One region of the Desulfovermiculus halophilus DSM 18834 genome, then DNA from elsewhere that is predicted to be linked to it. Evidence: riboswitches for the same ligand, from Rfam matches in the RefSeq annotation. Region 1 holds a riboswitch; each other region holds the start of a gene.

Region 1 (6,854 bases):
CCACAGCCGCATCGGTCCGCAGGGCCTGGGCATAGAGCCGGCCCATCCGCCAGCAGAGCTCCGGTTCCGGGGATTCCCCCATCCCCTTGCGCATGGCCCTGACTGCCATCATGGGCACGCCGGCGGAAGCGTACATGGACGCCACATCTCTCCATTTTTTAGCCCCCGCATGCCCAATATCATAGGCCAGCTCCAATGCTGAGGCCGCTCCTAGCAGATCACCCTGTTCAGAGCGGATATGGGCCAGCATCCGCCATAGATCTGCATTGCCCGGACGGTCATGGAGCAGATTCCGCAACTGGTTTTCCGCCTGTCTCCATTGCCTGTCCTGGATCAGGGAATAGACGAGGAGCTCCACCCACTCCATCTTGGGCTCTGCTCTCCGGGCGATCAACTGCTGGATGACCTTTGCGGCCCGGGAGTAGTGCTTGGTTTGAAACCAAGCTGCACCGGCCTGGTACAAAAGCTCCGCATCCCCGCCCTGGGCCTGGGCCCGCTCAAAAAGGCGGGCCGCCTGGGTCATGCGCCCGGCCTGCTGGCTTGTCACTGCGTAGTTGCGCAGAATGAGCTCGTTTTCCGGATACAGCTTTGCCGCCCGGGCATAGGTTGCCAGGGTTTTGCTCTCCTGCCCCAATCCGCTGTGGGCTTGGGCTTGAAGGACAAACAGGGTGGCCGCAGGGGACTCGTTCTCGGAGATATAGGAGCTGAGGACATCGAGACACGCCTCGTAATCCTCGTTTTCCAGCTCCTTATGTGCCCTGTAGGCCAAGCGGTGCTCGCGGGGGGAGTCGAACTCCGCAGCATATGCCGGGGCTGCATCCAAACCAGTACACAAAACACTGATACCAATCAGGGCAAGCAGCCAGTATGTGAGGCGCAAAAAAATCATGCCGTCCTCGTAACACGTTTTTTCATCCCGTATGCATTTCAAGACTTAGGTACTCCTGTTTGACTATCTTGTCAAAATCCGACCCAGAACAGGATCACTATCCCGGGCTTGCCCGGCAGCAGCGGACCAGACTCTGTGCTGCCCGGGGACAGGAGGCAAAGTGCAGGTGGACGTACGAGGCCAGAACGTTGCCCGCTGCATAGCCTTCCAGGGTCTCGGCGCCTCCTTTTCGCCCCCGCAGGCAATACACCCGCTCGACCTCGGCCTGCGCTTCGAGTATGGACGAATAGTGGAACTCATGCCCCCGGAGTATGGTGCCGGCCGGACCGAGCAAGGAGTCCCGGCGCAGCTGTACTTCCCGGTAGCCCAGGGCCCGCAGGCGAGCATTCATCCGGGCCCGGAAGGGGAACAGACCAAGCATGGGATGCGTGTGTCCCTGCACATCCTCCAGGCTCTGCATGCAGTACATGAATCCGCCGCATTCCGCATATACCGCCCCGCCTCGGGCTGTAAAGCGTTTGAGCTCCTCCCGCATGCTCCTGTTTGCTGCCAGCTTGTCGGCATACAGCTCCGGATATCCCCCGCCAAGATATATGCCCTGTACATTGTCCGGAAGATGTGCATCGCTGAGAGGAGAAAAAGGGACCAGCTCGGCTCCGGCCTGTTCCAAGAGCCGCAGGTTCTCCGGATAATAGAAGCAAAAGGCCCGGTCCCGGGCCAGACCAATCCGCACCTTGGGATGAAAATCTGTTTTCGCTCCCTGCCAACTGTCCTCCGACTTTCCTCCTCCACTCCCCGCCCTTCGACTTCTGACCTCCGTTTTCTCATCTCCAGCCTCTGACCTCTGTCTTCTGATCTCTGATCTCTGACTTCTGACCTCTGACTTCTGACCTCGGCCCTCTGTCTTCTGACCTCTGTCTTCTGTCCTCCGACCTCTGACCTCTGTCTTATGTCCTCTGTCCTCTGACTTCTGACCTCCGACATCCGACTTCTGATCTCTGACCTCTGATCTCTGTCCTCTGATCTCTGAATTCTGACCTCTGACATCCGACATCCGACTTCTGACGTCTGACCTCTGTCTTCTGACCTCTGTCTTCTGTCCTCTGTCCTCTAATCTCCGGCCTCCGGTCATGTTCAAAAGACTGTCCACATGCACATGATCTTCAATCCATTGAATAAGAGCAGGGAGAACGTCCCCGTCATCTGCCATATCATCGGCCGTGTACAGCCCCAGGTGCCTGGAGGGCATAGCCAAATCCTCCTGACGGGGCAGACAGCCCAGGCAGGACGGGGATCCGGCGGCCACCAGAGCTTCTTGCAGAATCCGGGCATGTCCCGGACTGCCCACCCGGTTGCACAGCACTCCGGCAAAGGAGAGAACCGGGTCAAAACCAGTATATCCCTGGACCAGAGCGGCCACCGAACGGGCCATGGACCGGGCGTCCACAACCAGCAGTACCGGCAGGCCAAGCCATTTGGCCATCTGGGCCGTGGACCCCACGTCATCGGTTGCAGAAAAACCGTCAAATAGGCCCATGACCCCCTCTCCGACCAGGACATCCGCGTCTTCCTGCATTCGGACGAATATCTCCTGGTTGGTCCTTTGATCCAGGATCCAGCCGTCAAGATTATGCGAGGCCCGGCCGGTGATCCGGGCATGGTGCCCGGGATCGATGAAGTCCGGACCGATCTTAAACGGCTGGACCCGATAGCCGCGCGCCCGCAGTGCGGCCATCAGGCCTAAGGTGACTGTGGTCTTCCCGCATCCGCTGTGGGTCCCTGCAACAATGAAAGCTGGTATTTTCATGAGGCATCCAATCTGTCATCTCTGAATTTGTAAAATCCGTACCGGTAATGGACGGACGCATTGCCGCCACTGCCTAACCTATGATTTGACCGTTGTCACCCGAAATACGCGGGACATGGAGATGAGTAATGCAAGACCATATAATCCCTGGAGAGGTGCGTTGACAGACAATTCAGCTTAAGGTATACACCAAAAAATAGCTTGGGTGCTTACTGCCTGAATATTTCTATGCTAGAAGATTCAGGCAACAGGCTGAAAAGGGAACCCTGTGCAAGTCAGGGACGGGCCCGCCGCTGTATCCGGGGACGAACGCCGCATGAAGCCACTTTCAGAACTATTCTGAGGGGAAGGCGCGGCTGGAGGATGATCCGGGAGTCAGAAAACCTGCCTAAGCGAATGTCAGAACGTCGATTCCCGTGGCTGGAATCCGTTCCAAGTCGTTTCCGGTGGATAAAAAGGGAAATCCCTGGATCGAAGTGATTCGATCCAGGGATTTTTTTTGCCTTTTCCCCATCGGCTTCACCCTGAAACTGGGAACAGAGATATCTCTCGGTGTCCTGTTCCAGCTAAGAAGGAAGGGTTCTTCGACGTAGCCTGTGGATTTTTGGAGTTTGCCGTCTCTTCTGTGTGCCCACTTTCGGCCCGGTATTTTCTAAGCCCCGCCAAAGGGGGAGCCCTGCCCCCTCCCGGCTACTCACGTGCAGTTCACTACTTTCTGTTTGAGTGAGCGTATCATACACGTGAGTGCCGGGTGGCGGGACCAAGAAAATGTGCGGGCCTGCCGCTCACGGCACACAGAAGAGACGGCAAACTCTTTATAGATGCAATTCCACTTTCTGTGTCGAAGAGCCGAAGTAAGACTTACCTATGAAGGAGGTTCGTATGCCAAAAACAAAAACGGTTTTTCAGCTAGTGATTCTGGTATCCCTGTGCTTGTTTCTGTCTCCCGGAGCATGGGCCCATGGCCATGCGCATGGACACAAAAAACCAGACAAAAGAGGTATCCTGCTCGTCGCCTTTGGCTCCAGTTATCCCCAGGCCCAAGCTTCCTTTGAAAATATCGAGGCCAGAGTCAAAAAGGCCTTTCCTCAGGTCCCTGTCCGCTGGGCCTACACGTCCAGGATCATCCGGCACAAGCTGAACGAAAAAGGAAAACACTACGACTCGACAGCAATGGCCCTGGCCAAGATGATGGATGAGGGCTTTACGCATGTGGCCGTTCAATCCCTGCATACCATCCCCGGAGCCGAGTTTCACGACCTAAGGTCCATCGTTACCGGTTTCGAGTCCATGTCCTGCGGCTTTGAAAAAATCCTGCTCGGATATCCCCTCCTGTCCGCCCCGCAGGATCTTGTCGCCGTCAGGGATGCCATGCTGAACACTATCCCGGAGGAAAGGAAGGCTGGTGAGGCCGTGATCTTCATGGGACACGGGACCCACCATCCCAGCAATGCCTTTTACCAGGCTATGGCCCATTCGTTTCAGCAAGAAGACCCCAATGTGTATGTGGGCACAGTGGAAGGCTCGCCTTCCCTGGAGGATATTCTGGACCGGATTGAGGACAAGGGCACAGATACGGCCTATCTCATGCCCTTTATGTCTGTGGCCGGCGATCATGTGCGCAATGACATGGCTGGACCCGGTGCCGATTCCTGGAAATCCATCCTGGCTGATAAAGGGATCAGGACCGAAGCCGTGCTCAAGGGAACGGCTGAATACAATACTATCGCTGATATATGGCTTGATCATCTCCAGGATGTCTTTTCACACCTCTAAACAGAACCAGCTGCCATGAAACAAGCGTTTACCCTGGCCCTTCTCTTGCTGGGGCTCATGGCCCTGGTCCTGGCCTCAGCCTGTCTGGGCTCCATGGACATACCGATCCAGGACGTGCTGGGGATTCTGGCCTCGCCCCCCTGGGATGCAGCCTCTTCCCGGTCCGGACAGCCGGACGTCCAGGCCGTAATCATCTGGGACGTCCGGCTGCCCCGGATCCTGACTGCTGCCGCGGTGGGGGCCGGCCTGGCCTCTTCCGGGGCCGTTTTCCAGGGAATCCTGCTCAATCCCCTGGCCGAGCCGTACACCCTGGGCGTATCAGCTGGAGCGGCCTTCGGCGCCTCCCTGGTCCTGCTCTTTGGCATCGATTTTTTGGGCTTTTGGTCCCTGCCCCTGATGGCCTTTGCCGGGGCCGGGCTGACCATGGTTCTGGTCCTTGTGCTTTCCCAAACCGCCGGGGGCTTTTCCTCCACCAATCTCATCCTCTCCGGGGTCATTGTCACCTCCATCCTGTCCGCTGGGATGAGCTTTCTCAAGTATCTGGCCCAGGAAGACGTGGCGGTGATCATCTTCTGGCTCCTGGGCAGCTTTGCCTCCAGCACCTGGTCCGAGCTCTGGCTGGTCTGCGCCTTTTTGGGCCTGACCCTGATCGTATTTATGTGTGCAGCCAGGGACCTGAATCTTCTCTGCCTGGGGGGACGGGTGGCCAGGTCCATGGGAGTGGATTCCTCCAGAACCAGGCTGTTTCTTCTTCTGGCCGGATCCTTTTTGGCCGCCGTCTGCGTTTCGGTTTCCGGAATTATCGGTTTTGTCGGTCTGGTGGTCCCGCATATGATGCGCCTTCTCACCGGTCCGGACCATCGTCTGCTTTTGCCGGCTTCTGTCCTGGCCGGAGCCCTGCTCCTTCTGACTGCGGACACCATCACCCGCTCTCTTCTGCCCCAGGAGGTGCCCATCGGGGTGCTTACCGCCCTGCTGGGCGGGCCGTTTTTTTTCGTCATCTTTCGCAGCCGGAGAATGCGGGTAGAATGATGAGCACAAATCTTTATGGCTGACGAACTACAAACAGCAGCAATGGGCTCCTCAGGTCATATCTTTGCAGAGGCATGCGGAAAAGCTCTTCGTGTATCTGAGGCAATGCATACGGCCCTCTTTCAGCTGGACAGGGTCGGCTTTGCCTATGCCCAGCAGCCGGTGCTCGAGGATATCACCCTGAGCCTGCATTCCGGCTGCTTCTACGGCCTGTTGGGCCCCAATGGAAGCGGCAAGACCACGCTCCTTGATCTCCTGTTCGGGCATAAGCGGCCGACCCAGGGAAGAATCACATTTCAGGGCCAAGACATCCGGCATTCTTCCCAAAGGGAACTGGCTCGGCATATAGCCCTGGTGCCCCAGAGCGATCAGATCAATTTTCCCTTTACTGTGCAGGAGGTGGTGGCCATGGGCCGCTACCCGCACCTGTCCAGGTTTCAGGCTCTGTCCGCCCAAGACCTCGATCTGGTGGACCGAGTCATGGACCAGGCCAAAATCCGTCACCTACGGTCCAGGCCGGTCACCGCCTTGAGCGGCGGGGAAAAGCAGCGGGTCATCTTTGCCCGGGCTTTGGCCCAGGACACACCGGTTCTCCTCCTGGACGAAGCCACCTCAAACCTGGACATCAAGTACGGCCTGCATCTCATGGGCCTGACCCGGGACCTGGTTCACAGCAGTGGATTGAGCGTGGTGGCTGTGTTTCAAGACCTGAATCTGGCCGCAGCCTTTTGCCATCGCCTCATTTTTCTCCGCCAAGGCAGGCTGCACACCTGGGGCCGGACCGAGGATACTCTGACCTCGGACACTCTGGCCCAGGTCTTTGAAGTCCACGCCGAAGTCCGCAGAGATGATTCGACCGGTTGCCGCCACGTGGTTTTCCGGGCCGACGATCCCTGGGCCGGATGAAACTGAGGATGATGATATATGGTCAAGCTGAGACTCAACGGCCTTTGCCTCAATAACATCTCATGCCTGCTGAACGGGACCCCGCAAACGCTTTTTGCTTGTGCCCTTTGCTGCCTGAGCCTGTTTCCTTTTTCTGCATCCAGGGCGGTTGAATCAGCCAGTTATAATGAAAAACAGGCTATTATGGATCAGGCAGGCCGGCATGTTCAGGTCCGGGAACCTATGCAGCGCATCATTTCCCTGTACGGAGCGCACACGGAAAATCTCTTCGCCCTGGGCCTGGAGGATGAGATTGTCGGGGTCAGCCGACATGAGGTCTTTCCTCCCCAGGCCCTGGACAAGTCTGCTTTCGCCGCCCATCAGGACCTGGAGCGCTTTTTGGCCCCAAGACCGGACTGTGTCCTCATCCGGCCCATGCTGGACCGGGGATATCCCCGGCTGGTG
Region 2 (6,854 bases), on a different contig from region 1:
GCCGTTCTACGGCAGCCCGGATTCGGGAGGAAGACATGCCGACCCCAGCCGTAATAGACGCTCATGCCCACTGCGGATGCCTGGACCAATGCCCGCCCCAGGCCATTGAGGACTACCTCCGGGAGCTTGCCGGCACCGGCATTCAGGGCGCGGCCCTTTTTTCCCCGGTTGACGAAATCTACGACCGCTCCGATCCCTTTTTTGCGGACAGCCCTGAGTGGAGGTCCAGAAGAAAGGCCAGCAATGCCTATCTGCTGACCCTGGATCCGCAGGATCTGACTGTGTATCCCTACTTCTTCATCTGGAATGATTTTGCCGTTGAACAGCTCACCCCCAGGCACCGGGGGATCAAATGGCACCGGCATCCGGATGAGCCGGAGTACGCCTACCAGGATCCAAGATGCCGCCGGGCCCTGGAGGTAATCAGAGACCGAAGCTTGCCTGTGGTCCTGGAGGAGGAGCTTGAGAATACGCTGTACTTCATTCGGGAGCTGGCGGCGGGGGTGCCGGTAATCATTCCTCATCTGGGCCTTTTAAACGGCGGATTCCATGCCCTGGCCCGGGCCGGGATATGGGACCTGGACAATGTGTGGGCGGATTCGGCCCTGGCCTCAGAGCAGACCATTGCGGAGTATATCCGGCGGTATGGTCCTGACAAGCTGCTCTTCGGCTCTGACTTTCCTTTCGGCTCTCCGGGTAGTGAGCTGAGCAAGATCCGGAACCTGGATGCTGCTCCTGAAGTGAAGGAATCTGTTCTGGGCAAGAACTTTCTTCGCCTGCAAGGGCGGGTAGAGGGATGAATAAAAAGGTTCGTCGACGTAGCCTGTGGATTTTTGGAGTTTGCCATCTCTTCTGTGTGCCCACTTTCGGCCCGGTATTTTCTAAGCCCCGCCCAAGGGGGATCCCTGCCCCCTCCCGGCTACTCACGTGCAGGTCACTGCTTTCTGTGTGACGAAAGCTCATCATGCACGTGAGTGCCGGGTTTCCCCCTTTTGGCGGGACCAAGAAAATGTGCGGGCCTGCCGCTCACGGCACCCAGAAGAGACGGCAAACTCTTATGGAGGCAATTCCACTTTCTGGGTCGAAGAGCCATAAAAAGGTTCTTCGCCGTAACCTATGGATTTTTGGAGTTTGCCGTCTGTTGTGCGGGCACAGAACGACACGCTGGCACAACAGACGGGCAAACCGGTGCGGATGGTCCTGTTCACTATGTGCCTGAGCCGGAAGCTGCGGTCTTGAGCTGTTTTGTCCGGCTGTCGGTCAAAATGAGAATCGAATCTGGAAAAAGGTCTTTATCCCCTGGGGGCGATTTTCAGCGCTGGTTTCAAAATGGGACTTGAGCCCAAGGAATACGCCCTTGTGCACCCAGCTGATACCCGGCCCTATCCCAAAGACCCTTTCCTTGGATCCGGGGATGTCCCGGCCCTCGAACTCATCGTTGGATAGCTGCTCCAGGTAGTAACCGACGAGGGCAATCCGGAATTGGGGATCAATCACAGGCAGGGCCTTACTTATGGAGTAGTTAAAATGATACAGGGGACCGGCCTGAAGATCGCCTTTAACACCTTGATGCACGAAGTCATTGTTCTCAAAATTATAGGAAAAGAACTGGCGCGTGCTGAGAGCAAAATCATTGGGCATCTGCAGGGTCAGGGACAGAAATGGGGTCAAGGTTATGTAGTTTGCGGAGGGGTTCAAGGCCTTGTCTGAGTCGTAGTCCCCAATGGGCAGATAGGTGTCCAGCTCAAAGAACCAGTGCAAAGTAAACCCTTCCCTCAGGGGGATGGCGCTGCCGATAAAGGGGCCAATCGCCAGGTCCCCAAGGATATTCCGGTTTTCCTGCAGGCCGATGCTCGAATCCATATGGATGTCCTGCAGGGGAAGCATGGCCGAGAGGCCCACCCGCAAATCCCGGGGCAAATCAAGGTCAGGACTGTAGATGAGCTGAGGGGTGTAGACCATGACATCGAGCTCATTGTCCCCGGGAAGGTTGTTGCCTTCACTGTCCTTGAGATCGTCGGCGGTGTAATAGGCCATGTAGTTGAGCAGATGCAGGCCGGGCGGGGCTATGACCGCCCCCATGATATTGGTGCTCCCGATATCGAGGTTTGGATTCTGGTTGTAGGCCCATGCCTGGGATGCGCAGGCATACAGGGCGCAGCAGGCCAAAAACATGATGCAGCCGGTTTTGATCTTCATAAGCTCTCCTGGTGGTTTGAGGTGTCCATCATTGACAGCCGGATAAATGATTCCGCGGATATCCAAACGTAGGTCAAGACAATGGTTCATCGGCCTTGAATGTGGATTTTTCGGGTTTCCTCCTTTTGGCGGGACCAAGAAAATGTGCGGGCCTGCCGCTTACGGCACACAGAAGAGACGGCAAACTCTTATGTATGCAATTCCACTTTCTGTGTCGAAGAGCCGAAAAAAAATCCCCAAGCTGATACATAATAATCAGCTTGGGGATTTGCCTTTTCCTCCAAGTTTTGCGCGTATTGCTTATGGCAGGTCTTCTGACTCGCGGATCGTCCTACTCACCGCCCCTTCCCATAGCGCTTGACCAAGGCGGCTTACGCTACAGTGGATGCATGCGGCTTTCGTCCCCACTTACAGCGGCGGGTCCGTGCCGGATTTGCACCGGCTTGTCTTTTAAGCCCCCGGGGCACCACAGCAATGCATCCGCTCTGTGGACCAGCAGATGCTGGAAAGCACATACAAGATGCGCATTGCTTTGTCAATGTGCATAGTGGAGGGCTGAAGAGGGCTCTGCATTCCCCATGCCTCATTCAGGATGCTCAATCTTCATTGATGGACAGGCAAAAAAGACGTATCGTGGCCGAAAATGAGCCCAATCGTTTAACCAAGCAGGGCTTGCCGGTGCGGTCCTGGTTTATTCCTCCCCCGGTGTCCTGATCCGGGGAGGGCATGTCCCCAGTCTCTGTTTTCCTGGAGGTGTACATGGAGCTGAGCAGAGCAATCCGGTCCCGAATGAGCATTAGAAAGTTCACATCCGATCCGGTCCCCCGGGAGCAAGTGGCCGCGATCCTGGAGCTGGCCTGCCGGGCTCCTTCGGCCATGAATACACAGCCCTGGGAGTTTGTGGTCCTCACCGGGGATGTTCTGGAACGAATCAAGAAAGAGAATGTCCGTCTGGTCCGGGAGCAGGCCCAGAGCAACCCGGACCATTCTGCCGTGGGCTGGCCCAAGGACAGTATCTTTCGGAAGCGGCAGGTGGATCTGGCCAAGGAGCTGTTTCGGCTGATGGATATCGCCAGAGAGGATACGGACAAGCGCCAGGCCTGGACTGAACGGGGGTTCCGGTTCTTCGACGCCCCGGTGGCTGTTCTTCTCTGTGTGGACAGCGTGCTCCAGGGAGATGGGCCGCTACTGGACATCGGGGCGGTGATGCAGAATATCTGCCTGGCGGCTGTGGACTTGGGCCTGGGCACCTGCATCGAGGATCAGGGGGTGATGTATCCGGACATGCTGCGGGAGCACACCGGCATCAGCCGGGATAAGCGGATCATCATCTCCATCGCCCTGGGCTATCCGGACTGGGAGTTTCCGGCCAATCAGCTGGTCACTCCCCGAGTGGAGGTGGATGAGTGCACCACCTGGCTGGGAAAGGGATAGGCCTGCATCAGCTGGTTGAGGAGACGATATGCCCAAGAAGATGAGCCGTCTTGCAGCGTTCATTTTGTGTGCGACGGTGCTGCTGTTTTCCTGTCAGCAGGATAGAGAATCTCCTGGTGCAGAACCAGACCAGCTTATCGGACAGGTTCAGCTTCCAGGTCTGGATGGTGAAAAGCCGGAGACCAACGATCAGCCGCCGCCGGGCTCAAGTTCGGAGCAAGTCCAAGACAGCTCTTGCGCCCTGCCCTCTGTCCCGGATCAGCTGGACACGGAGCTGCCGGATTTCTCGAAATACAGGGATGTAGAGAAGAAAAAACAGCATTTTTTTGATTTCCTGCGGCCCATTGTGCGGGCCGAAAACCGGAAAGTGCTCAAGGAGCGGATTGTCGTGCTGGCCGGCTGGAAACGCTTTGAGCAGGGGAAAGAGCTGTCCGCAAAGAGGCGGGCAAAGCTGAATGCCCTGGCCCGGAAGTACCGGGTGGATGCAGAGCATGCAGATGGCAAGAGGTTTTTCAGGCAGCTGCTGATGCATGTGGATAAGGTCCCGGTCCCCCTGGCGCTGGTTCAGGCAGCCAAGGAGTCCGGCTGGGGGACATCCTACTTTGCCCGCAAAGGGAACAATCTGTTCGGACAATGGTGCTTCAGCCAGGGGTGCGGTCTGGTCCCCAGAAGACGGCCCCAGGGTGCGAACTACGAGGTCCAGTCCTTCGAGGATGTCTCGGAGTCTGTGCAGAGCTATATCCACAACCTGAACTCCAATCCAGCCTATGAGGAGCTGCGGAAGCTCAGGTACCGGATGCGTCTGGCCGGCAAGGATCCGGATGCCCAGCTTATGGCCGAGGGGCTGGAAAACTATTCCCAGGTGGGCAGACAATATATTGAGGCTGTACAGAAGATGATTAGGGGCAATGAGAAGTTCCTGGGCATTCACGGCTCAATTGCCGCGTCCTAGATCTCAACATTGCGGATCCTGGCCCAGCCTGTGGGTTTTGAAATCCGCTCTCCATTCTGTGGAAAGCTCCGCTTCTGGGTTGAAGAGCATAACCCGTTTGGGAGGGAAAGCTGATGCGAAGCACTGTGCAGACCTTAGCCGGCATTCTGATCTGCGCTGCAATGCTGGTGTGCCTTACGGACAATGGGGCAGCAGAAGGACAAGCAGTGCGGATCGGGTATGTGAAATGGTCCGATGCCATTGCCGCTTCCAATGTGGTCAAGGCTGTCCTGGAGCAAGAGATGGGCCGAAGGTGCATTCTGGTCCCCCTGCAGGCGGAGGAGGTCTGGCTGGCCACAGCCAGCAGGGATATCGACGGCTTTGTCTGTGCCTGGCTGCCCAGCCTGCACCAGAACTACTACGGCAAGGTGGGTTCCCATGTCCTTGATCTGGGGCCCAATCTGCGGGGGACCAGGGTGGGGCTGGTTGTCCCGGAATATGTGAGCATCAGCTCCATAGATCAACTGCAGGAGCATGCCCTGCGATTCGGCGGGAAGATCGTGGGCATCGATCCAGGCGCAGGTATCATGCGGCTGACCAGAAAGGCGCTTGCAGAATACGGCATAGAAGGCATGGAGCTGGTCTCAGGCAGCGGGGCGGCGATGACCAGGACCCTGGAGGAGAAAATCGCAAACCATGAGTGGGTGGTGGTCACCGGCTGGACGCCCCACTGGAAGTTTGCCAGGTGGGATCTGAAGTATCTGCGGGATCCCAGAGCGGTCTATGGAGGACCGGAGGCCATTCATTCCGTGGTCAGAAGGGGGCTGCTCAAGGATATGCCCAGGGTCTACCGCTTCCTGGATAGATTCAGCTGGAGTCCGGACGATATTCACCGGGTTATGCAGATGATCCAGGAAAGCGGGGATCCGTATGCAAGTGCCGCCGGCTGGGTGGAAGAGAATCCAACGCGGGTTCGGGCCTGGATTCCAAAGTGATCTGCTGATAGATTCTTCAGTAGCTAGGCTGTGAGGGAAGAAGCTCTGATCAAACAAACCACAGGAGGAAGTGCGTATGTCAGGATTTCAGAAAGGATGCGCTTGTGCGGTGCTGGTTGTACTCATGGCGGTGCTGGGTCTTGCTTCAACAGCCTCAGCCGAGACCAGGGCCTTTCAGGCCAGCTTGACCCCGGACATCGCCGTCCATGACCGGGGTACGATGATCGAGGGGCTGAGCCTGCAGATTTGGGGCGAAAACCCCCAGAAGGCCCTTTCCCTGGGAATTGTCAGCGGGAGCACTGGGCAAAGCTCGGGCTTCAGCTGGAGTCTGCTGGCCAACTATGCGGACAGCTACAAAGGCGTGCACTGGGCCTTCGTCAACTATACAAAACAGGACTTTCTGGGCTGGCAGAGCGGAGCGATCAACTACACAGACCAGCGGCTTAAGGGCGTGCAGACCGGATTCGTCAATTATGCCCGCAACTTCAAAGGGGTTCAGCTTGGACTGATCAACTTTGCAGAGACCGCTGATTCCGGCCTGCAGCTCGGGCTGGGGAATATAATCAGCGAAAACAGATGGTTTAAGGAATTTCCCAATGCTGTGGCTCCGGGCATGGTCTTTGTCAACTGGCGGTTCTAGACCCGGGTCCGGCTCTGTACAAAAAGATGGTTCTTCGACGTAGCCTGTGGATTTTGGGAGTTTGCCATCTCTTCTGTGAGCCCACTTTCGGCCCGGTATTTTCTAAGCCCCGCCAAAGGGGGATCCCTGCCCCCTCCCGGCTACTCACGTGCAGTTCATTACTTTCTGTTTGAGTGAGCTTATCATACACGTGAGTGCCGGGTGGCGGGACCAAGAAAATGTGCGGGCCTGCCGCTTACGGCACATAGAAGAGACGGCAAACTCTTATGTATGCAATTCCACTTTCTGTGTCGAAGAGCCAAAAAGATTGCGGGGTTGAGGTTCCAGGCCGGCAGCTCGTTCTTTCAGCCTGCTGAGAGATTGAGCTGCCGGCCTGGCCGCAGGGGCGCCCTTAGTCCTCATCCCGGTCAATCCGCCCCCGCAGGGCCTTGATCCGCCGGCGGTGCTTCTTGTGCTCCAATCGGCGCTTATTGGCCGCTTTTGGAGGCCGGGTCGGACGGCGGGGCCTGGGCCTGTCCGCAGCCCGGCGGATAAGTTCCGTGAGCCGGCGCAGGGCCTCCCGCCGGTTGCCTTCCTGGGTCCTGGCGGTCTGGGCCTTGATCACCAGTACCCCTTCCTTGGTTATCTTCTTCCCTCCCACCCGCAGCAGAGCCTC
Region 3 (6,854 bases), on a different contig from region 1:
CTGTACCCGATCAGGGGGTGATGACAGCGTTGGTATCACCGGTCATTGCGAGGCGGCTTCGCCGAAGCAATCTCCAGCGCATCACCGTCCCGGACAAAACCAGGAGATTGCTTCGCTGTGCTCGCAATGACGGTCTATTCTTAGGTTTTCCAAATCCCCTGAATGCTTACCAGCGTCTCTGCGGTGGGCTACTCCATAGAGGCCGCAGAAAACGCACAAGAAAAAACCCAGTAAACGCTTACGGTTGTATGCTTTATTGTACCTGCGCTTTGGCAGGTCTGGGAGGTGGTGTGGTTGCCAAAAGACTAGCAGCTCCTTTTTTATGGGAGCTATCCCTGATGCACAGCCATTTTGGTCTCCATGGTCCGCGGCTCGGCTTTCTTGGGTCCTTTGGTCAGCTCCTCTTTGCCCTGTTGCGCCTTGGTCAATACCTCAGTAGCCAGCTCGATATTCTTAATATCCTCCTCTGCCCAGCGCGCTTTGACGGTCCACATGCAAAAAGCCAGCAGGCCCAAGGCCAATCCGACTACGGTGGTGGTAAAGGCAATGACCAGATCCGAAGTCAACCTGGACATATCCCCCTGACCCAATGCAGCCAAACCAGTACCCATGGGAATCAGGGTTCCGATCAGGCCCAGGCCCGGAGCCACCCTGACCACGATGCGCAATCGGTCCATGGACTTCTGGATACTCAAAACTGTATCTTGAAGGAGGTTCTCAATTGCTTCATCTGTATGCTGCAGGTCGAAGTTCAGGTTATAAAGTTTAGCTACATACTCGCGGACTCGGGGAGACACACACATCTGGCCCTGTTCTGAAAGGATCTTATTCGGCAACTGCTCAGGCGGGACGCGGGGCAGACGCATCCGTTGTACCCACTGGGCAAAGAACCCTCCACTATAGACAATGACCCAGAGCAGTAGAACAGATAGCAAAAACAAAACCGGATACAGAAGGGAGGAAGAGATCAGATAGATAAATGTTTTCAATAGGGCGCCAAAATCCATATGCATTGTCCTTCATAAGTGATATCTATTTTCATTCTCTTTTATATCCAGCCCAAAAACCGGCTGTAAACAGAACCACTACACAACCTGATACTCCGAGGATCTGCTCCATGGTCGTAGTGGTTTTCTCAGTTTCATAAGAAGCCAATCTGTAGATTTCGTCCAGCTGTCCAAACTGAGGCATGAGCACAACAGCCAACACAAAAAAAGCAGCAATAGCCAGCATGGCCCCGCCAAGCATGTATTCCGGCTGGCTGTTCTCTTGCCGCGCAAGCAGGCTAAACACCATGGCTGTTCCAACCCCCAGACCGACAAAACCGGCCCAAGCTCCGGCCAGGGCAGAAAATCCAGCAACAGGATACAGGGAAAGGAGCAGCGAAACATTGAGAAAAATGACCAAAGCGCAGACCGGACAGGGCAAAACCAGAAGCGCCCATCCCCAGGCAGCAGCCTTTCCGCCTCTATCTTGAACGAGCAGCAAAAGCCCCCATATAATAAGCAGTGCGGCTAGAAAAACATGCGCAAGCATTCCGGAGCGGAGCACATGCTGCAGGGTCTGAAAATGGTTGAGAAGGACCAGCTGCTGAAGGATCCACCAGGAGGACAAGAAGATCCCGGCATACAGTGCGGCATAGATGCACAGGGCAATGACCTTTTCCCAAGTGGATCCCAGCCGGGCCTGCAGCAGGTAATGCAGGCCCAAGCCGTTTTTGACCGCAAAAATGCTCAAAGAGAAGGCAAGTCCGAGGATCAGGGCTTTGAATTCCATATGCAATCACGCAAAATAAGGGAAAGGACATGTCAAAATGTCTGGCATGTGCACTGAGGGATCCGTCAGAACATATGTATTTCACAGGTCATCCGAATCCTTCAGCAACAAACAGCAGAATTTCTGCGCAACGCTTCAAGCTTAGAAGGAGTACTCCATACCCAGGACAAAGCTTCGCCCGGGCATAGGATAGCCCTTGACATACGAATAGTCCTTGTCGAACAAATTACGCACCTCGCCGCGCAAAGAGAGATCACCGTAGGAATTGAAATCAAGGATTCTTTTTTGGACAGTCAAATTGGCAACGGTAAATCCACCTTTTTCCACTACTGGCCCTGACCAGCTACTCTCCCAGTCCTGGACATCTTGATCACCTGTGTAGGCAAAGTTCAGTCTGGCCATAAATCCATTCATGTCCGAGACTGACAAGCCATAAGAAAGGTTCACATCCGAGATATAGAGCAGATCCTCTCCGGTCTCCTCATCTTCGTACTCGGTCAGATACGTAACGTTCACATAAGGCGTTATGCGCCAATCCCAATTCCATAATGTGGCCAGATCATAAGAAAACTCACCTTCAAAACCAGAAACCGATGCTTCGCCGATATTCTCCCAGGTCTGCACTCCGCCTGGTCCAGCCACCTGCTGAATCTTATCCTCAAAGTCGGTGGTAAAATACGTTACCGATGCGTCCAAGGCCCCAAAGTACACATCAAGCCCTGCTTCATAGGTTTCGCTTGTTTCCGGATCCAAATTGGGGTTTCCCTTGTACTGCGACCAACCGGAGCTGAAATCTCCTGCCAACTGTTTGGCGCTGGGCATTTTGAATCCTTCACCATAGTTAGCTCGCAGCTTGACATTATCTAAGAGAAAATAGGCCACACCCACTCTGGGCGCAATGTTTTCGTCATCTTGTGAGCCACCTTGCCCTTCTTTGACCTCGACTTCGTAATCGTCGTAACGGGCACCTCCGGAAAAAATAAGCCGTTCGTCCAAAAATTTGACCTTGCCCAGAAGAAAATAGGAGGGATTGTCGTACTCAGTTTTCATCGGATCGTTGTCCGAGTCGATCTCGTAGTTCACCCAGTCCAGACCGGCTGTCAGCCTATACTGTCCAGGGCTCCAGGTTACCTGGGCCTGAGCGCCTTGCTGATCTGTTTCTGTTGTAGAAGATCCGCCTGTATCAAATCCATTGGGATCGCTTCCAATCGGGTCGTACCAGGTGTTTTCGTCTTCTCCAACAAAATACCTGGCTCTCCATTGAAATAAGCCATCCCTCGTCTCTCCGTCATAGATAAAGTCTACCGATTCGTTGGACTTATCGTTATAGTCATCAAGATCATTCTGGCTCAGATAGCTTGGGTTGCCGAGTTCATCAGCATCAAATCCGGTGTAGATGACCCCGATCCGGTTGTTGGGCAAAAATTCATATCCAAGATTGAGGCTTCCGCTCAATTTTTCGTCGTACCCAGTATTCTCATACTCCTCGCCATCCGCTGTATCATAGTCATCCTGCGTGCTCCGACGTATGGCCCCGGAAAAGTCGAATTTACCTATTTCTCCAGATATCCCGGCGGCTTCCTCTTCGTAACCATAACTTCCCAGTTCCCCCCGAACATGACCAGAAATCTCGCCTTTACCCTGCTTGGTAATCACATTGATTACCCCACCGATAGCCGCTGAGCCGTACTGAACCGAGGCCGGACCGCGGATAATTTCCACACGCTCAATATTTTCAGTCATGACCTTGGCCGCATTTCCGGTCCCTGCCCGGCGGCCGTTGAGCAGAATGAGGACGTGACCTTCCAAGTCATTGCCATGAGTTTCAGTTCGAAAGCCTCGGATGCCGATTGACGTCAATGCCCCAGGATAGTGCTGAAAATGACCGATATTTTTTTCCAGCAGCAGCTCCCCCAGGTCTCGTGCCGAGGACTGCTTGATCTCCTCTTCATCCACGACTGTAATATTTGATGTCACTTCCCGCTTGGGCTCCGGCAGGCGACCGGCAGTCACCACCATCTCTTCCATGGACATGGTGTCTTCGTCTTCGGAAGCTCCGGCTGGCATGGATGTCAGAAGCAAAAAACCACAGATACCCAAGGCCACATACAGCTTGTAACTCATCCCTTCCTCCAATATTTCCATGTGAAACATTTACTTGTAATGCTCCATCACGTCCTTGAGATGCATGACCCAAATACCTGCGAGATTGTCATACTCTGCGGTACCCTTGAGGACCGGCTCACATTCAATCCCGGATTCTTCCAGGACTGACTTCCAGGAGTTCTTCCCGTCCCCGGCCATATCATTTCGGACATGGTCTCCGGCCACAGCCATAAAGGGCAGAAGATAAGCCTTTTCAATACCCTTTTCTTTGAGCTCAGGAAGGATTGTATCCAAAGACAACGATCCCCCGATTGTGCCCATATAGACATTGGAATCTTTTTGCTGCAGCTCATAGGCCATGGCCTGATAAAATGCGTTGCTGGGATGATAGGTGCCGTGGCCCATGAAGATGACCGCCTCATCTTTGCTCCGCTCTTTAGGGATATTGTTCAGCAAGGCCCGGCGCACATGTTCAAGGCTGTGAGGTGTCGATAAGAGCGGATATCCGAGCATGATCCGTTCAAACCTGTCCATGGCTTCGAATGCATTAACCACAGACTGCAGCTCGTGGAACTCCGCTCCGGCAATGGTATGCAGGGACTGCACGGCCACATGGGTAAAGCCCTCATCCAGCATGTCGGCCAGGGCCTGGATCGGAGAGTCCAGGTCTTTTCCCTTTTTGCCCAGCTTTTTGCGGACCATTTTGGAGGTATATGCCCAGCGGACCGGTATCTTCGGAAAGGTCTCTTCGACCTGGTCTTCAATGCTGTCAAAGGCGGCCTGGGCCTGTGGATAGCTGGAACCAAAGGCCACCAGCAATATGCCCGCCTTATCTTTTTTGTCTTCCTTATGCCCATGGTGCCCGTGTCCATGGCTGTGCCCGAGCCTATCACCGGGCCCATGGGCCGAGACCGAACCACCGGACACGATCAGGCCCAGAAAAAAAGCCAGCATCAATGTGTTCAAGACAATGTTTCCCTTGCGCATACAGTCCTCCTTCTCTTATTTTTTTGTGTTCCCTGGATGAAAATTGCAGGAGCAGAGTCGCAGGGAGCTCCGACCCTGCTCCCGGCTACAGGTTGGAGTGGATATGGAATATAAAAAAAATCCCCGGATCGAACATTTGTTCGATCCGGGGATTTCCCGTTTTTATCCTCGGATACGACTTCAGGCCGGCTTTGACCACGAAAGCCGTCACCTCTTTCAGCACTTGGGCAGGTCTTCTGACTCCCGGATCATCCTCCAGCCGCGCCTTCCCCCCAGGATTGTCCTGAAAGTGGCTTGTTGCGGCCTTCGTCCCCGGTTACAGCGGCGGGCCCGTCCCTGACTTTCACAGGGTTCCCTTTTACAGTCCTCCATCCTTTGCAGCTGGTGCGCTGGATGGAAAACACCCAAGCGTTGTGTTTTGAGGAACCTAAGCTCAAAAACTTCCTTATGTCAACCGGGAAAGATTGCTCCAGGGCAAAAGCTTCCGTTTAGGCCCTTTCCTGGATGGTAAGCACAACCCCGATAAGTATGGACGCAGCACCGAGCCAGCCCAAAAAAGAAAATGTCTCTCCCCACCAGAAGTAAGCGACCACTGCTGCAGCCACAGGCTCCAGAGTGGCCACAATGGATGCCCGGGCGGCCTGTAGGAGCTTGAGCCCGGCGTAATAGGAATGATAGGCGCAATAGGTACACACAAAGGCAATCGCCGCAAGTGCAGCCCAAGCAGTGGGCGTTTTGTGCACAAAGGAGACAAAGGGCAACAAGAGCAGAGAGCCCACAGGAAGGAGAAAAAGAAACAGGTTCGGAGCAGTGTATCCTTTGGAAAACGGCTTGCCCAGGACATAATACATAGAGTAACAAAATCCGGCGGTCAGGCCGAAAAGGACGGCCGAAATACTCACATTGCCGTCCATGCCTTTGTTGCCTAGGGAAATGCAGGCCACACCGACAATGGTCAAGGCCACGGCTGCCAGCTTTACGTAGGTCAAAGGCTCCATGTAAAAAACCCGGGCCATTATCGCTACCCAGGCCGGAGCGGTATACAAAAGGACTGCAGCCAGAGCCGCGCCTCCGCTCTGCACCGAGAGCTGAAACGACCCATAGAACAGGGTCACACCAGTCAAGGCAAAGAGAAAAAGGGCGGGCATATCCCGCAGATTGAGGCGGGTCTGTCCGGCCCAGACAGCCTGTCCTCCGAATAGAACCCAGGCCAAGACACCGCGCCAAAAGGCAATCTCCAAAGGGGTGACTCCTTCAGCCAGGGCCAGCCTTGAGATCGGCCCCAGGAGTCCCCAAAGCACGGCAGCCAGAGCAATAAACATGTAGCCTTTGAGGTGAACAAAATGATTCATAAAACAATGCCGCACCCCTGTTTGAAGTTTATAGCCATAGGCCAGCCTTTGGGTATTCCTGGTCATTGATGATTTCTCGAAACGGAGTTCAGACTGCCAAGTCCTCCGGAAATCAGGCAAGCATACGAGATGTACGACTATACAAATCACCCTCCAAGGTCAAATCAATTTGTATGCTTCGTTAGGGCTAGCATGCCTGCGCCTTCCCGGACATGGGGGCAATATGTACGGTTTGACATATCAAAAAATAATCAATATCCTGCTTTTCCCGCGTTATGGACAGAATGATATCACCTCATGATTACCCAAATATCCGTTGTCATGCTCAGGATTCCAATACATGATTTTCTGGTTCATCGCTTTACATTGCGTGAGTTTCTGTTTTCGGTACATACAAAGGTAAGGAGGCATTGCCATGCATTCCAAATTCATGTCAATCGTGCTCGTACTTGTCTCTCTACTCTTTTTGGGAGCCGGACAAGCCATAGCCAAGGACAAGTTGGTTATCTTCCATGCTGGCAGCCTTGCAGTGCCCATGGAAAAGATGGAAAAGGAGTTTGAGGCAAAGCATCCGAACATCGATGTGCAAAGAGAAGTCGGCGGGAGCACCAAAATGGCCCGTCTGATTTCAGA

The links. A riboswitch is a leader RNA that binds a small molecule or an ion and turns the genes downstream of it on or off. The one in region 1 is predicted to bind cobalamin.
Region 2: linked by a shared signal. The riboswitch ahead of N902_RS0110525 (SphA family protein) and the one ahead of N902_RS0115305 (sirohydrochlorin cobaltochelatase) in region 1 are both predicted to bind cobalamin.
Region 3: linked by a shared signal. The riboswitch ahead of N902_RS0109945 (sirohydrochlorin cobaltochelatase) and the one ahead of N902_RS0115305 (sirohydrochlorin cobaltochelatase) in region 1 are both predicted to bind cobalamin.

The regions. Positions count from the first base shown of each region.
Region 1 is NZ_KK211185.1:215,102-221,955, reverse strand. Features, by position in the region: gene N902_RS0115320 (tetratricopeptide repeat protein) at 1-889, opposite strand, end outside; gene N902_RS18975 (cobyrinic acid a,c-diamide synthase CobB) at 987-2,696, opposite strand; cobalamin riboswitch at 2,890-3,102, shown strand; gene N902_RS0115305 (sirohydrochlorin cobaltochelatase) at 3,579-4,472, shown strand; gene N902_RS0115300 (FecCD family ABC transporter permease) at 4,488-5,504, shown strand; gene N902_RS0115295 (ABC transporter ATP-binding protein) at 5,610-6,410, shown strand; gene N902_RS18350 (ABC transporter substrate-binding protein) at 6,594-6,854, shown strand, end outside.
Region 2 is NZ_JIAK01000021.1:10,352-17,205, forward strand. Features, by position in the region: gene N902_RS0110515 (MBL fold metallo-hydrolase) at 1-1, shown strand, start outside; gene N902_RS17440 (amidohydrolase family protein) at 36-800, shown strand; gene N902_RS0110525 (SphA family protein) at 1,261-2,199, opposite strand; cobalamin riboswitch at 2,486-2,685, opposite strand; gene N902_RS20010 (hypothetical protein) at 2,796-2,996, opposite strand; gene N902_RS0110535 (nitroreductase) at 2,989-3,633, shown strand; gene N902_RS17445 (glucosaminidase domain-containing protein) at 3,662-4,585, shown strand; gene N902_RS0110545 (glycine betaine ABC transporter substrate-binding protein) at 4,699-5,559, shown strand; gene N902_RS0110550 (LA_2272 family surface repeat-containing protein) at 5,636-6,199, shown strand; gene arfB (alternative ribosome rescue aminoacyl-tRNA hydrolase ArfB) at 6,591-6,854, opposite strand, start outside.
Region 3 is NZ_JIAK01000019.1:7,542-14,395, reverse strand. Features, by position in the region: gene N902_RS17350 (MotA/TolQ/ExbB proton channel family protein) at 330-1,007, opposite strand; gene N902_RS0109955 (DUF2162 family putative transporter) at 1,039-1,776, opposite strand; gene N902_RS0109950 (TonB-dependent receptor plug domain-containing protein) at 1,918-3,900, opposite strand; gene N902_RS0109945 (sirohydrochlorin cobaltochelatase) at 3,931-4,869, opposite strand; cobalamin riboswitch at 5,079-5,292, opposite strand; gene N902_RS0109935 (DMT family transporter) at 5,358-6,221, opposite strand; gene wtpA (tungstate ABC transporter substrate-binding protein WtpA) at 6,637-6,854, shown strand, end outside.